Regions from separate parts of the Salinivibrio sp. ML290 genome, predicted to be linked through region 1. Evidence: riboswitches for the same ligand, from Rfam matches in the RefSeq annotation. Region 1 holds a riboswitch; the other holds the start of a gene.
The links. A riboswitch is a leader RNA that binds a small molecule or an ion and turns the genes downstream of it on or off. The one in region 1 is predicted to bind lysine.
Positions count from the first base shown of each region.

Region 1 (7,901 bases):
GTTATTTATAGACGTCTAGATTTCCATTTTCGCTGTGGTAGGATGAAATGACTGCAACGAGGAAGATGATAAGCGTAATAGTATGGACCGACTGACACAGCAACTGCGCGACCGTATTCTAGTGATCGATGGTGGCATGGGCACCATGATTCAGGGGTTAGGGCTCAATGAGGCCGATTATCGTGGCCAACGTTTTAAAGATTGGCACTGTGATGTGAAAGGCAACAATGATCTTTTGGTGCTGACTCAGCCTGATAAGATCGCTTCGCTACACAGTGATTACCTGGCCGCGGGCGCGGACATTATTGAAACTAACACCTTTAACGCCACCCAAATTGCGATGGCCGATTACGACATGCAGGCGCTGAGTGCGGAAATCAACGTAGCGGCAGCCCGGCTTGCGCGTGAGGTCGCTGATGCGTGGACGGCGAAAACGCCGGATAAACCCCGTTTTGTCGCGGGTGTGTTGGGGCCGACCAACCGAACGTGCTCAATCTCACCAGATGTGAATGACCCTGGGTTTCGCAATGTCAGCTTTGATCAGTTAGTCGACGTGTATGCCGAGTCCACCGAAGCGCTCATTGAGGGTGGGGTTGATATCATCATGTTGGAGACCATTTTTGATACCTTGAATGCCAAAGCCTGTGCGTTTGCGGTTGAAAAGGTCTTTGATGCCCGTGGGTTTCGCTTACCCATTATGATCTCCGGCACCATCACTGATGCGTCTGGACGCACCTTATCCGGACAAACGACCGCCGCCTTTTATCACTCGCTGCGCCATGTTGAGCCACTGTCGTTTGGCTTAAACTGCGCACTGGGGCCGGCTGAATTGCGCCAGTATGTCAAAGAGCTGAGCGACATTTGTGAGGGCTTTGTCTCCGTCCACCCTAATGCGGGGTTGCCCAACGCGTTTGGTGAGTATGACCTTTCTCCCGAAGAGATGGCGACACACATTGATGAGTGGGCGGCGTCAGGCTTTATCAATTTGGTCGGTGGTTGTTGTGGCACCACGCCTGAACATATTCAAGCGATTAGCGACGCGGTGAAAAAACATTCGCCACGCTCTCTGCCTGACCACCCTGTGGCCTGTCGCTTATCTGGGCTCGAGCCCCTGACCATTAATGCCGATAGCTTGTTCGTTAACGTGGGTGAGCGCACCAATGTGACTGGCTCAGCACGCTTTAAACGTTTAATCGTTGAAGAGCAATACGACGAGGCGCTGGAAGTGGCATTGCAGCAAGTGGAAAACGGCGCCCAAATCATCGATATCAATATGGATGAAGGCATGTTGGATGCCGAAAAGGCTATGGTGCGATTCCTCAATTTATGCGCGGCCGAGCCGGATATTGCCCGTGTGCCAGTGATGATTGACTCCTCTAAATGGGAAGTGATTGAAGCTGGCCTCAAGTGCATTCAAGGAAAAGGCATTGTCAATTCTATTTCGCTCAAAGAAGGAGAAGAGGCTTTTCTGCACCAAGCACGTTTAGTCCGTCGCTATGGCGCGGCGGTGATCGTGATGGCGTTTGACGAACAAGGTCAAGCCGATACTCAAGCGCGGAAAGTGGAAATCTGTACGCGCGCTTATCATCTTCTGGTCGAGCAAGTCGGCTTTCCGCCGGAAGATATTATCTTCGATCCCAACATTTTTGCGGTTGCTACCGGCATTGATGAGCACAATAACTACGCAGTCGATTTCATCAACGCCGTGGCCGACATTAAACAAACCCTGCCGCATGCCATGATCTCGGGCGGTGTCTCCAATGTGTCGTTTTCGTTTCGAGGTAACAACCCCGTCCGTGAGGCTATTCATGCGGTGTTTTTGTATCACTGCATCAAAAATGGCATGGATATGGGGATCGTCAACGCCGGTCAGTTAGCCATCTATGATGATTTAGCCGAGTCTTTGCGCTTGGCAGTAGAAGATGTGGTGCTCAACAAAGATGATGGCGCCACGGAGCGTTTATTGGAGATCGCCGACAGCTATCGCGATAGTGGGGAGAACGAGGTCGCGGAAACTGCGGAGTGGCGCAGTTGGCCGGTGGAAAAGCGGTTGGAACATGCACTGGTCAAAGGCATTACAGAGTTTATTGTTGAAGACACCGAGCTGGCTCGCGCCGCGGCAAGTAAACCTCTAGAAGTGATTGAAGGCCCACTGATGGCTGGCATGAACGTGGTCGGGGACTTGTTTGGTGAAGGCAAGATGTTCCTACCACAAGTGGTGAAGTCGGCACGGGTGATGAAGCAGGCGGTGGCTTACCTTGAGCCCTACATCAATGCTGAAAAGCAGCAAGGACAGACCAATGGCAAGATCTTGCTCGCCACGGTCAAAGGGGATGTGCATGACATTGGCAAAAACATTGTTGGCGTGGTGCTGCAATGTAATAACTTCGAGATTATTGATCTCGGCGTGATGGTGCCGACCGATAAAATCCTGTCGGTGGCGCGTGAGGAAAACGTCGATATTATTGGTTTATCAGGCCTGATTACCCCATCGTTAGATGAAATGGTGAACGTGGCGAAAGAGATGGAGCGCCAAGGGTTTGATATTCCTTTGCTTATTGGCGGCGCGACCACGTCCAAAGCCCATACCGCGGTGAAGATTGAACAGCATTACCATGCGCCCGTGGTCTATGTGCCCAACGCGTCACGTGCCGTGGGGGTGTGCTCATCGTTGCTGTCACAGACTCAGCGGCCGGATTTTGTGGCCCGTTTAGCCAAAGACTATGCGGCGGTGCGTGAGCAACATCAACGCAAAACGCCTCGAACCGCTCCCGTCACCCTTGAGCAGGCGCGGGACAATAAGTGGCAAACGGACTGGGCAAACTATGCTCCTCCGCAGCCGTTGAAGCCGGGCGTGCATGTTTACGATGATGTCTCGATAGCGACCTTACGTCAGTATATCGACTGGACACCCTTCTTTATGACGTGGTCACTCAGTGGCAAATTCCCGGCGATTTTGGATCACGAACTAGTGGGTGAGGAAGCGCGCCGTTTGTATCAAGACGCCAATGCTTGGCTCGATCGTTTCGAGGCAGAAGGCTTGGTCGCCGCGAAGGGAGTGTGTGGCCTTTTTCCTGCCAACAGCGTTGAGGATGATATTGAAGTCTATGATGATGGGTCTCGCCAAGCGACGCTCACCGTACTGAACCACTTGCGGCAGCAAACGAAAAAGCCACGTGGTGCCAACTATTGCTTGTCGGACTTTATTGCGCCAAAAAGCAGTGGCCAGCCGGATTGGATTGGCGCATTTGCGGTGACAGGTGGTATTGGCGAATATGCCTTGGCGGAAGAATACAAAGCGAAAGGGGATGATTATAACGCGATCATGATCCAGGCGGTCGCCGATAGACTCGCAGAAGCCTTTGCAGAGTACCTCCATCAGCAAATTCGGATTACCTTGTGGGGCTATGCGCCCGATGAGACGCTCGATAACGATGCGCTGATCCGCGAGCAATACCAAGGGATCCGGCCAGCGCCGGGTTATGCCGCCTGTCCTGAACACAGTGAGAAAGACAAAATTTGGCAATTGCTGTCGGTAGAAGCGCATACGGGGATGACACTTACCGAAAGCTATGCCATGTGGCCGGGGGCGTCGGTCTCAGGTTGGTATTTTTCCCACCCTGAGTCACGTTACTTTGCGGTGGCGAAGATCCAAAACGATCAGCGAGACAGCTACGCAGCACGCAAAGGGTGGAGCAGCGAAGAATCGGAAAAATGGCTAGGGCCGAACTTAAACGGCTAACGAAAGAAGCCAGCACATTGGCTGTGCTGGCTTTTTTATTATTCAAATAAGTCCGCGTGTAACCGCTGCACCACCTGGGTGGCATCGTCATCTTCAACCACAACACATACATTGTGGTTGCTGGCACCGTAGCAAATCATGCGTAGTTTATGTTGTGTTAAGGCACTGAACACCGGCGCTGTCGCGCCAGCAGTATGATTCATATCATTGCCAATCAGCGCTACCACCGCTAGGTTCTCGCAGATCTCGACATGACATAACTGGGTCAGCTCGGCGATAGCCGCTTGTGGCAGCTGCGGCGCGTCGCCCTGAGTGTTAGTTTGATCAAGGGTTAAAGCGACACTGACCTCCGAGGTGGTGATCAAGTCCACCGAGATTTCAAATCGTGCCAAAACCTCAAAGACTTTGGCCAAAAAACCATATGCATGGAACATGTTTAAGCTGGTTAGTGTCACCATGGTTTGGTTTCGTCGTAAGGCGACGGCACGAAACAGCGGTGCCGAGCGCGCTTGCTCGCGGATCCAGGTGCCGCCTTGCTCAGGCGCTCTCGCGGCCCCGACAAACACTGGTATATGTTGGCGCACTGCAGGCAGTAAGGTGGACGGGTGCAGGATTTTGGCACCAAACGTGGCCATTTCTGAGGCTTCGCTAAAACTAATCTCACTGATTGGGCGCGCTTGTTCGGCAATCCGCGGGTCGGTGGTATAAATCCCGGGCACATCGGTCCAAATGGCCAAACTCTCTGCGTCCACGGCTTCGGCGAACAGTGCTGCACTGTAGTCGCTACCACCACGGCCTAAGGTGGTGGTTTGTCCGTGGGCATCCGCGCCGATAAACCCTTGGGTGATCACTCGATGTGTGGCTAAATGCGGAAGCAATTGGTCGTGGCACTGTGTTCGCGTCTGTTGTGGGTCAGGCTGGGCACAGCCAAACTGGCTGTCGGTGCGCAGCAATTCACGCGCATCTACTCTCAAAGCGGTTATACCTCGGCTGTTGAGCAAATGGGTGAAAATATGGGTTGAGATCAGCTCGCCGCAGGCAACTAACGCATCCGTTAGCGCTGTGTCAGGAATGATGGCCGCTTTTTCGGCATACTCGGCAATGGCGAGATGCCAGTGTTCGACGGCTGCTTGCGTGTTTTGGCAATCAGGAAGTTGCTGCAATATTGCTTGGTGAATGGCATTAATGGCGTCCAACTTGGCTTGGCGCACGTCAGGGTCGTTGATCCCTTTTGCGAGCGCGACTAAATGATTGGTCACTCCGGCGCACGCACTGATCACGATTAAACGGGTTTGCGGGTTTTGCTCGATAACCGCGGCGCTTTGCTGCATCGCCTCTAGCGTCCCGACACTGGTGCCGCCAAACTTAGCGACTGAAATTGATGGTAACGGGTTCACGTCCTTTTCCCCTTTTGAGCTCGTGCTCATTGATTCAATATATTCAAAAGTCAGTGGGGAACATCAGAAGTCACATCGTGACCGCGATAAATACCGCGACAAGGTAGGAAGAGCAAACGGCAGGCATTCTGCCAGAAGCGCTCCACCTGTCTGTCCATATGGATGACAAGTGACAGCCTGAAGGATTCAGCCTTCAAGGCCGGCAGCGTATCGACCCCGCTCTTACGCCACCTCGGCATTGTCTCCCCTGGTTATCACGCTTAGGAGTGGGGCTCCGCCTGATAACTGCCTGAGAAATGCACCTCTTCTGCATGTTCAGTCATGGGTTGGTGACCGCATGAACAGTTTTAACATTACGGGTGTGGTCGCAGGGTGTCAACCGTGTTTTTGCTCTTGATGGGGGAGCACTGCCCAGCCCCCGCTTTGAATGAGTAAAAGGAGGCCATTGCGCCCTATCGGCACTGAAAAGAAACATAAATCGCCGCTAGCGATCACACAGTTCATGTGCCAGAGGCTAGGGGGATGGCGAAAAAATATGCTATAACGGTGAGCCTCGGTACCAACAACAAGGATTCGTGATGGCTCGTGCAATTTCCGATATTCAGTCTTTTCAACCCGTCGCTCGCACATTGATGGGGCCAGGGCCCTCTGACATTTACCCGTCGGTGCTGCAATCATTGAGCAAGCCGACATTGGGGCATCTTGACCCCTTATTCATTGGCATGATGGATGAGGTCAAGCAGCTACTGCAGTACGCTTTTCAAACCGACAATCCGTTTACCATTGCGGTCTCTGCACCTGGAAGTGCGGGGATGGAAGCCTGTTTTGTCAATTTGGTGGAGCCTGGCGACACAGTGATCGTCTGTCGCAATGGCGTGTTTGGCGACCGGATGCGAGAAAACGTGGAGCGTTGTGGTGCACATGCGGTGATGGTTGATGATGCCTGGGGCGCTCCGGTTAATCCTGAAAAGGTTGAAGCGGCCTTGAAGGCGCACCCGGAGGCTAGCATAGTCGCATTTGTCCACGCGGAGACGTCCACAGGCGCTTGCTCTGATGCACAGGCCCTTGCCACCTTGGCACGTGAACACGGCTGCCTCACTATTGTCGATGCGGTGACCTCACTAGGTGGAGTGCCGTTGAAGGTGGACGAGTGGCAATTAGATGCAGTCTATTCAGGCAGTCAAAAATGTTTGTCGTGTGTACCGGGCTTGTCGCCAGTGACATTCTCGCCCCGTGCAGTAGAAAAAATGCAGGCGCGGACTCACAAGGTGCAAAGCTGGTTTCTCGATCAAAGTTTGGTGCTGGGGTATTGGAGCGGCGACGGCAAACGTAGCTACCACCATACGGCACCCGTGAATAGTTTATATGCCCTACATGAAGCCCTGCTCAAACTGTATCACGAAGGGATTGAGAACGCGTGGCAACGCCACGATACCATGCATCAGCGTTTGAAAGCGGGATTGGACAATTTAGGGATTGGCTTTGTGGTCGATGAACCTTATCGTTTGCCCCAGCTTAACGCCGTTTATATTCCTGAGGGCGTGGATGATGCCGCCGTGCGCCAGCATTTACTTCACACCTATAACTTGGAAATTGGCGCTGGCCTCGGTGATTTGGCGGGTAAAGCTTGGCGAATCGGCTTAATGGGCTACGGCGCAAGGGATGAGAACATTGCCCTGTGCCTTAAAGCCCTTGAAGAGGCATTGCGCTAGGGCGTCGAATGATCCGGTAGGGTATGGCGGATTGTCCATACCTTCGCCGCGTTTGGATACAAGTAACGTGCTTCTTGCTGGATATCGCGAGCCCGCTGACGGTCACCGATTTGTAGGGCCACTTGATAGGCATGCTGATAGCCAGCAAAGCGTGGTCGTTGTGCGACTTGGCGCAATAATTGGTTAAGGTGTTGCTGGCGCTCAGTGTCAGACAGAGTTGCTAAATTAGCCTGAAAGTGACGGCTTTGTTGTGCGTGGGCCAGCTTTTGCTGCCACCATGGATGTTGCTGGTATAAGGCAAAACGTTGCGAGCTGAGTAAAGAGTCGCGCAAATAACGATTGGCCAAATATACGGACGACAGGCACACGAGTGTCGTGATGACGAGGGCAGTGATCACGGTGCGACTGGCCACACGTTGGCTGTAACCATGAGTGAGTACCGGGTAGCGGCGATATTTGCTGGTGAGGTTATCAAGCCAGTATAGCCAAAGGAGTAACAATACCCCATTGAACCACTGGGTGCCGCTTACCGGATAGATCATCAGTCCAGTGAGCGGAGGTAGCACTAAAGCAATCAAGATCCGCCGTGTCCCTGAGGGAGCACGAAGGATCCTGACGCCGAGCGCCATGATCACCAACACATAGCCCAATCCAATCAATAAGCCTCCTTCCAACAGCCAAAACAGCAGTGCACTGGGCAGGTTCACTGGACCAAGATGGCCGGGTTGTGAAGCAGAAAGCAACAGCAAGGCCTGCTTACCATTGCCCATGCCCACGCCGAAAAAGGGCGTTGTTTGCCATTGTTGCCACGCTAATATCAACGCACGTCGCTCGCCGTCGCTTAGCCATTGCCAACTATCTTGACCACTGAGGGCAAATATCGCCAGGATCGCGCCGAGACAGACTGCCACAAGCCAAGCTTTGTGCTGGCGCCTGGAGGCAAAGCGACTCAAATAGGCTTGCTGTAACACGATGGCACACAACGCAAAGAGCAGCAGCAGGGGCTGGCCTTGCATCGCTAACACTGGAATAAAAACCAAGGGGGTGACG
Region 1 is NZ_MUEY01000002.1:3,199-11,099, forward strand. It holds gene metH (methionine synthase) at 83-3,742, shown strand; gene lysC (lysine-sensitive aspartokinase 3) at 3,781-5,169, opposite strand; lysine riboswitch at 5,267-5,454, opposite strand; gene BZG23_RS02165 (pyridoxal-phosphate-dependent aminotransferase family protein) at 5,718-6,851, shown strand; gene BZG23_RS02170 (Wzy polymerase domain-containing protein) at 6,848-7,901, opposite strand, start outside.

Region 2 (7,901 bases), on a different contig from region 1:
ACCGTCTTCTTGCGTTTGCTGGCTGGCGCCATACGACACCGCGCCCCCGCCTCATCGATCACATCGATCGCTTTATCTGGCAAATGACGCTCATTAATGTATTTCGCCGACAGCTCCACAGCAGCACGAATGGCCTTATTGGTATAACGCACTTCGTGGTGGGCTTCGTATTTGGGTTTCAGCCCCATCAAGATTTTAGTGGTGTCATCAATAGAGGGCTCAATCACGTCGATTTTTTGGAAACGGCGCGCCAGTGCCCGCTCTTTTTCGAAGATAGAGCCATACTCTTGGTAAGTCGTCGAGCCGATACAGCGTAACTTTCCGCTACTCAACAGCGGCTTAATCAAGTTGGCGGCATCTACCTGGCCACCACTGGCAGCACCTGCGCCAATGATAGTGTGGATCTCGTCGATAAAGAGCACCGCATGATCTTCTTTTTCGAGTTGCTTCAAAATCGATTTAAAGCGCTTCTCAAAGTCACCACGGTATTTGGTCCCGGCTAACAGAGACCCAATGTCGAGCGAATAAATCACGCAATCTTTGATCACATCTGGCACTTGCCCTTCGACAATGCGCCATGCGAGCCCTTCTGCAATTGCCGTCTTACCGACCCCGGCTTCGCCAACCAACAGGGGATTATTCTTACGACGGCGACACAGGACCTGGATGGTGCGCTCAAGTTCCTTATCACGACCGATTAGCGGATCAATACCGCCAACACGCGCGAGCTGATTAAGGTTAGTCGCGAAGTTCTCCAACCGGTCTTCACCCGGCTCCGCACCGGCCTCATCGGCGCCCATGTCACTGCTTGGCAGATCGTCGCCTTCATCTTTCGTGGTGCCATGAGAGATATAGTTGACTACGTCAAGGCGACTCACGTCGTTCTTTTTAAGCAGGTAGGCGGCGTGGGACTCTTGTTCGCTAAAGATGGCCACCAACACGTTCGCACCGCTTACTTCGCTACGACCGGATGACTGCACATGAAAAACAGCCCGTTGGAGTACTCGCTGGAAGCTTAGCGTTGGCTGCGTCTCCCGCGACTCATCGTCCGCAGGGATCAGCGGTGTGGTTTGTTCGATAAACGCATCAAGTTCTTTGCGCAGCGCCTCCAAGTCTGCACGGCACGCGACCAGCGCATCGTGCGCGGCCGCATTTTCGATCAACGCGAGAAGCAGGTGCTCCACCGTCATGAATTCGTGGCGTTTTTCACGCGCACGTGCAAACGCGCCATTCAAACTGGCTTCAAGTTCTTTGTTAAGCATAAAGGCACCTCCCTCAAAAACCGCGCTAAAGCGTGATGGAGCCGGCTAAGCTTTCTCCATCGTGCACAGTAGCGGATGGCCATGCTCTTTGGCATACATCATTACCTGTGCCACTTTCGTTTCAGCGACCTCGGCGGTAAATACGCCACAGACCGCTTTTCCTTCATAGTGCACCGTCAGCATGACTTGCGTCGCTTTGTCCACATCCATGGCAAAAAACGTCTGGAGCACATCGATAACAAACTCCATCGGAGTATAGTCATCATTATTTAGCACCACCTTGTACATTGATGGCGGTTGCAACTTGGTTTTTTCTGACGATTCGGCCTCTGCGTCAGGCAAACCCCACTGGTTCCAATTACTCATAACTCATTCAATGCATTGTTAGGGTGTCTCGGTAAGTGATGTGGCGGGGCACTACTGCCATCCACGATTCCCGTCCACCTATACTTAAAGTTAAGCCACAGATTGTATTCCAGCAACCTTTTCATTGCGAACACCGTTTGCCTGAGCAATTGTTAAGCACTGCATTATGTAATAGTGTCTGACGCCGCATTTCGTTCACTGCGCGCGACACGAACGTGTCATCGCTCACTGCATCAAAATGCATAAAAAATAAGGCAGTACGGCTAGCAAATAACGTGTGGGTGGATCGCGTCAAGCGCGACAGGTGAGAAATAGGTACACGCCTCTCTCGATTCGACAATATTCACTCCATGATCATTTTTAAGCAGGCAGACTCCTTACGTAATGCCAGTAGCGCTCATGCCAATCCAAACACTTAAGGGCTAAAGAGCAAGTTATTAGAATAAAAAGTAATAGTTCAGCCCTGTAGTAGCGCATCTATCACTGTAATCACACGGGTTTATAGCGAAAACATCCAGGGTAAAATCTAAAAAACTATGCAATTAAGATGTCTGTTGTTGAATGAATAATTGCCACTTCCTCACACTTTTTCGATTCGATATTACATTACTGTTATAAGTTATACCCCACACTTGACTGCCTAAAAGTATCTACTAAAGTGAAACATGTGGTAGGTAAACTAACCATGTCACTTCTATTCAATCATATCAGTGATGGCAACGGTGCCACGCTGCCGGGATTGATGAGGTGGAATGAACGCGTTTATCGCAGGTATGCAAAGTTTGATGCAAGAAGGATGTGTCGCATGGAAACTGGTACAGTAAAATGGTTTAACAATGCAAAAGGATTTGGCTTTATTTGTCCGGTAGAAGGAGAAGGCGATGTGTTTGCCCACTATTCTACCATCCAGATGGACGGATATAAGACATTAAAGGCGGGACAAACCGTCAACTACGAGGTTCAGGAAGGACCAAAAGGCTACCATGCCAGTGAAATTGTGCCAGTCGATCAAGAAGCGGCTAAATAGCGCTGAATCCGGTCGGCCAAATGGAAAAGGCGAGCTTACCGCTCGCCTTTGTTGTGTTTGACCGAACTCAATGCCGTCTAGAGTAACCCAAGCATCTGTTTGTAGTGGCGGCGACACACAGAAACATAACGTTCATTGCCCCCAATCACCACCTGATCACCATCCGCAATGGCATTACCCTCGCTATCTTGGCGAATAACTCGACTCGCTTTACGTCCACAATGGCACACGGTTTTCAGTTCAACGAGCTTATCAGCCCACGCCAACAAGTACTGCGACCCTTCAAACAGCTCACCACGAAAATCCGTTCTTAATCCATAACACAATACTGGGATCCGCAGCTTATCCACCACATCGGTGAGCTCAAGGACTTGCTGTTTGGTCAAAAATTGGCTCTCATCAATCAATAAACAGTCAACTTTCTCTTGCGCCAAGATAGTCGCAACGTGCTCGAATAGCGACGTCTGATTGTCATACAGGTGGGCATCAGCTTCTAAGCCAATTCGCGAACTAATTTTTCCGACCCCATAGCGGTTATCAATCGCGGCGGTAAAGAGTAGAGGCTGCATACCGCGCTCTTGGTAGTTAAAGGCCGATTGTAACAAGGTGGTCGACTTACCCGCGTTCATTGCCGAATAATAAAAGTATAACTGAGCCATAACTGTCTCTACACGTAATGCCCGTTGTGGGCGAGCTGGATTAAATAAACAGGCATGCTACCGCACTAGCAGAAAAAGAAAAGCCCCGCCGAGGCGAGGCTAGATAATTAACCGACCAATTTACACGGTCGCTTTTTAAGCCACATTAACCCAGCACATAGTGCAACGAACGCAAACACGGTCGCCATCAAGGACCAAAGAAGTGACGCGGTAAAGCCTAACACCATGAAGCCTACGGTTGAGACAAGCGCCCCGCCAATAGCATAAGGGAGCTGGGTGGCGACGTGGTCAATATGTCCACATCGTGCCCCTGTTGAAGACAAGATAGTGGTATCAGAAATTGGTGAACAATGATCGCCAAATACCGCCCCCGCCAATACTGCTGAGAGCATAGGTAGCATCAGAGCAATGTCTGTCGCCGCGGCAAGATCGCCCGCGATAGGAAGCATAATACCGAACGTCCCCCACGACGTCCCTGTTGCAAAGGCCATCACTGCCGCCAACAAGAAGAGCACCACAGGCAAGAGTTGCGCCGGTAAGTTCCCCTCAACCAAGGACGACAAATATTTGCCTGTTTGTAGGTCACCAATAATATGGCCAATTGACCAAGCAAATAACAGAATGAGGATCGCGCCAAACATAGACTTTGCGCCCACCCAAAGGGTTTTCGCAATATCTGATACCGCAATACCCTGTTTACCTGTCATCACTAAGGACACAGCTAAACCCGCCAGTCCCCCCCACAGCAATGACATGCCGACATCGGTATTTTCAAACGCGCCGAGGAGAGAAAAGGATTGTGCATCAGCGGCCAAGGCCTGCCCGCCGGTATATAGCATCGCCCCCACCGTCGCCACGACTAGCATAATAATGGGGGCGACCAAATCAGCCACGCTGCCTTTATCACTTTCTTCAATCCCTAAGTCATCGCAGATATCAGCGCAGTTTTCACTTTCATCGCCCAATCGACTGCCTTTTTTCGCCTGATATTCAAACTGACGCATCGGGCCAATATCCAGTTGAAACCAAACCACCGCAAACACTAATAGCAAGGCAAAAATGGCGTAAAAGTTCATCGGGATCATGGTGACAAATGCCCCTAGCGCCGTGTAATCCGTTACACCATGCGCCACTAAAATCGAGCCAATCACGGTAATGATATAGGCTCCCCAGCTTGATGCTGGCGTGATCACACACATAGGGGCTGCCGTGGAGTCAAGGATGTAAGCCAGTTTCGCTCGAGAGACGTGAAATCTATCTGTCACGGGGCGAGAAACGGCGCCCACCGCTAAGCTGTTGAAATAATCATCGACAAATATAAATACGCCGAGAAAAGCGGCGAGCAGTTTCGCCCCACGTTTACTCTTGATCCGGCTTTGCGCCCAATTGGCGAACGCGCGTGTGCCTCCAGAAAGAGACAGGAGCGCAGTGATCATACCGAGTAAAATAAGAAACGCGAGAATACTTAAATTCCAGCTATTTAAGCCTCCATCAGCAATAAATAGTCCAGTGATCACCTCAAGTAAGTACTGTCCAGAAGAGAGGAAAGAAAAATCGGTCAGTAATACAGTACCCAGTACGATTCCCATGCCCAACGACAATAAAACCCGTCGTGTGGCAATCGCGAGGCCTAGCGCCAATAAAGGGGGAAGCAGTGATAAAGCGGATGAAGAAAAATCTGTTAAGTTCATGATCTCAGTGTCAACCAGGTGGTTGGAGATCTACTGCAGAAATGAAGACGGTAAGGTGTGGTATCACACGGCAAACAGCTTGCCTCCTACATACAGTAGCGCTCCATAGTGTATTTCCAAGTACTATGGCAGTGCTGCCCCTATTCGGTAACAGCCCCAGCTCAATCGGTGTGATGACCTGATTGGCTTCGGCGTTGTTTCCTTTTATGCGCTCTCATCGGTATCACCCTCTTGCGCACGACTTATAAACAACGCACCTCTACGTTAAGCGTGGTGCATTCTACACAACGTGTTTACTATCGCAACTATTTATGGTTGAAAAAACGTCGATTAACCCCCACCTTACTCGATGCCAATAAAATGCGTCTTATCTTCTATTTTTTTAGACATCTGTTTCAAAAAAGACAATAGAATTAAAGTCAAATTTGCGGTTAACTTGCAATTAATGAACAATATGGCGTATTAATATAGGTCATATTGTATATTTCAATTATACTGCTATCATTCTTTCAATTAACATATAAATCAAATAGGAACCAATAATGTCTGATGCAATGAAAGCCTTACTCAATTTGCGTAGCTTACGCGCAGTTGCAAAAGAGATGTCTACTGAGCAGCTGAACGAAGCCTTAGAAAAATTACAAACGGTTGTTGAAGAGCGCAAAGAAATCGATCGCCAAGCTGAAGCGCAAGAAAAAGAGCGCTTAGAGAAGTTAGAAAAATACCGTGCTATGTTAGAAGCCGACGGTATTGACCCAGAAGAAATCGTGGCATTGTTAGGTGGTGCTTCTAAGAGCAAAGCATTGGGTAAACGCGCGACTCGTCCAGCAAAATATCAATATACGGGCGAAGATGGCTCACAAAAAACCTGGACAGGCCAAGGTCGTATGCCGAAAGTGATTCGCGAAGCGATTGAGAGCGGTGCGGCTAAGCAGGAAGATTTCCTCATCCCAGGCCAAGAAGCCTAAGTCCATATTCCCGCATAAAAAAAAGAGGCGCTCAGCCTCTTTTTTTATTCCTTAACCAAATTTAATTCTGTCTGCCAAATGGCTCACCGCTAACGCAAAGTAATGCGAGCGATTCCATTTCAATAAACTCTGATAATTATTATAAACAAGATAAGCCCTGCCTTTACCATCATCAGGCTGAATCAACCACGCGTTGATATCGACGGCAGGTAGCGCCTGACCATTCAACCGGCGCACACCACGCGTCTGCCAGGCACTCAATGAGTGTGCTTTATCACTGTCGGTGCCAAGCAAAGTACGATCTATTCCTGCAGGTAGCTGTACTTGCCGCCCCCATGTATAAGTATCATCCCACCCGGCTTTTTTTAAGTAATTCGCAGCAGACGCAAAAACATCGGCTTCTGTTTGCCAAATGTCTTTCTTACCATCTTGATTGCCATCGACCGCGTAATTAATAAACGAGCTTGGCATAAACTGGCATTGGCCCATTGCCCCTGCCCAAGAGCCTTTCATCGCTTCTGGCGCAATGTGCCCTTGCTGCAATATCTTCAGTGCGGCCATAGTCTCTTTACGAAAAAAGGCCTCTCGACGACCATCAAAGGCTAATGTTGATAGAGCTTCAATCACATTATAACTGCCCTGCAGTTTGCCAAAATTACTTTCTACGCCCCATAAAGCCACAATAAAACGCGGCTGAACTTGGTACTGCTCACCGATGGTTTTCAACGTGTCGTAATGTTCACGATACAGTTTTTTCGCTTGGGCGACTTTCCAATCAGGCACAGCACGCGGAATATATTCATCCAGCGTAAGGCGTCGCTCAGGTTGATTTCGATCGGAGCTGACCGCACGCTCGTGGTATTCAACGTCCTTAAACGCACGCTCAAGTAACGCATCACTGATGCCCGCCTCTCGTGCCTCGGCTTTTAAGGTGGTCACATACTGCTCGAATCCGGGCTTGGCCATCACAGGGCTCACCAAAAGTGCCGCCGCGATAGAAGCTGAAATCATACCTTTGCGCATAGTCTTCCTTTTACAGTTTTTCGTTTTTATTACGAATGGCCTGCAATGCCGCATCAGGTGGCGGGGGCAATTGCACAAAAAAACCATCACTTTGCAGGCTTTGTTTAACCTTATTGATGTCAACAGCAGCCAGTTTATCGCGCTTGTCTAAGTTGATCATCATGGCAAATTCGGGTTGCCCAAAGCTATTCATTAATGCCTCAGGCACATCATCAAATTTATCTTTCTCTGCAAGATAAAGATAGGTGCCTTCTTTCTTTTTGCTACGATAAATTGCGCAATACATCTCAAAAGTCCTCATGAGCATGCCATATTACTGGCGATAAATTGTCATCTCGGGGTAAAGGTTTGTTAAGCTTTGCAGCAAAGTGTGTCAAAACGCGTCTCTGCTGCCATTTCTCATTCAAACGTTAAAAAAACACCATTAAAGGGAGATATGCCGCATCAACGGCAAACCCTGCTTGCCGCATTGGCGCTGTGAATATACCATGCTATCCAACGTCTGATAATGCGCGTCTGACTCGTGTTTAAATGACAAAACCGGGATCGAATAACATGCTCAAACAACCGGAGTTGAAAGGCTCAACCTTTACCCTTTCCGTCCTCCACCTCGTTGACGATAATTTTGCTGCCGCTGCCAATGTTTTGACAGAGAAAGTCACCCAAGCACCGGCCTTTTTTCAAGGCGCCCCTGTTGTCGCTGACATTAGCCGTCTATCACAATGTCCTGATATCGGTGCCTTAAAGCAGTGCTTACAGGCCACAGGCATGATTCTCGTCGGATTGACCGGCGTCACCCATAATGATACACGCGAGCTTGCGCTGAATGCGCAGCTAGCCGTGCTCAAGTCAAGCAAGCAATCCCGAGTTGCCGATCCGATTCAGCCGCCTGCCAAAGTGGTCAC
Region 2 is NZ_MUEY01000001.1:302,554-310,454, reverse strand. It holds gene clpA (ATP-dependent Clp protease ATP-binding subunit ClpA) at 1-1,262, opposite strand, end outside; gene clpS (ATP-dependent Clp protease adapter ClpS) at 1,308-1,628, opposite strand; gene cspD (cold shock domain-containing protein CspD) at 2,434-2,655, shown strand; gene BZG23_RS01510 (thymidine kinase) at 2,733-3,314, opposite strand; gene BZG23_RS01505 (Na+/H+ antiporter NhaC family protein) at 3,422-5,005, opposite strand; lysine riboswitch at 5,094-5,275, opposite strand; gene BZG23_RS01500 (H-NS family histone-like protein) at 5,548-5,973, shown strand; gene BZG23_RS01495 (lytic murein transglycosylase) at 6,025-6,996, opposite strand; gene BZG23_RS01490 (YcgL domain-containing protein) at 7,007-7,282, opposite strand; gene minC (septum site-determining protein MinC) at 7,552-7,901, shown strand, end outside.
Region 2: another riboswitch for lysine. It lies ahead of BZG23_RS01505 (Na+/H+ antiporter NhaC family protein); the one in region 1 lies ahead of lysC (lysine-sensitive aspartokinase 3).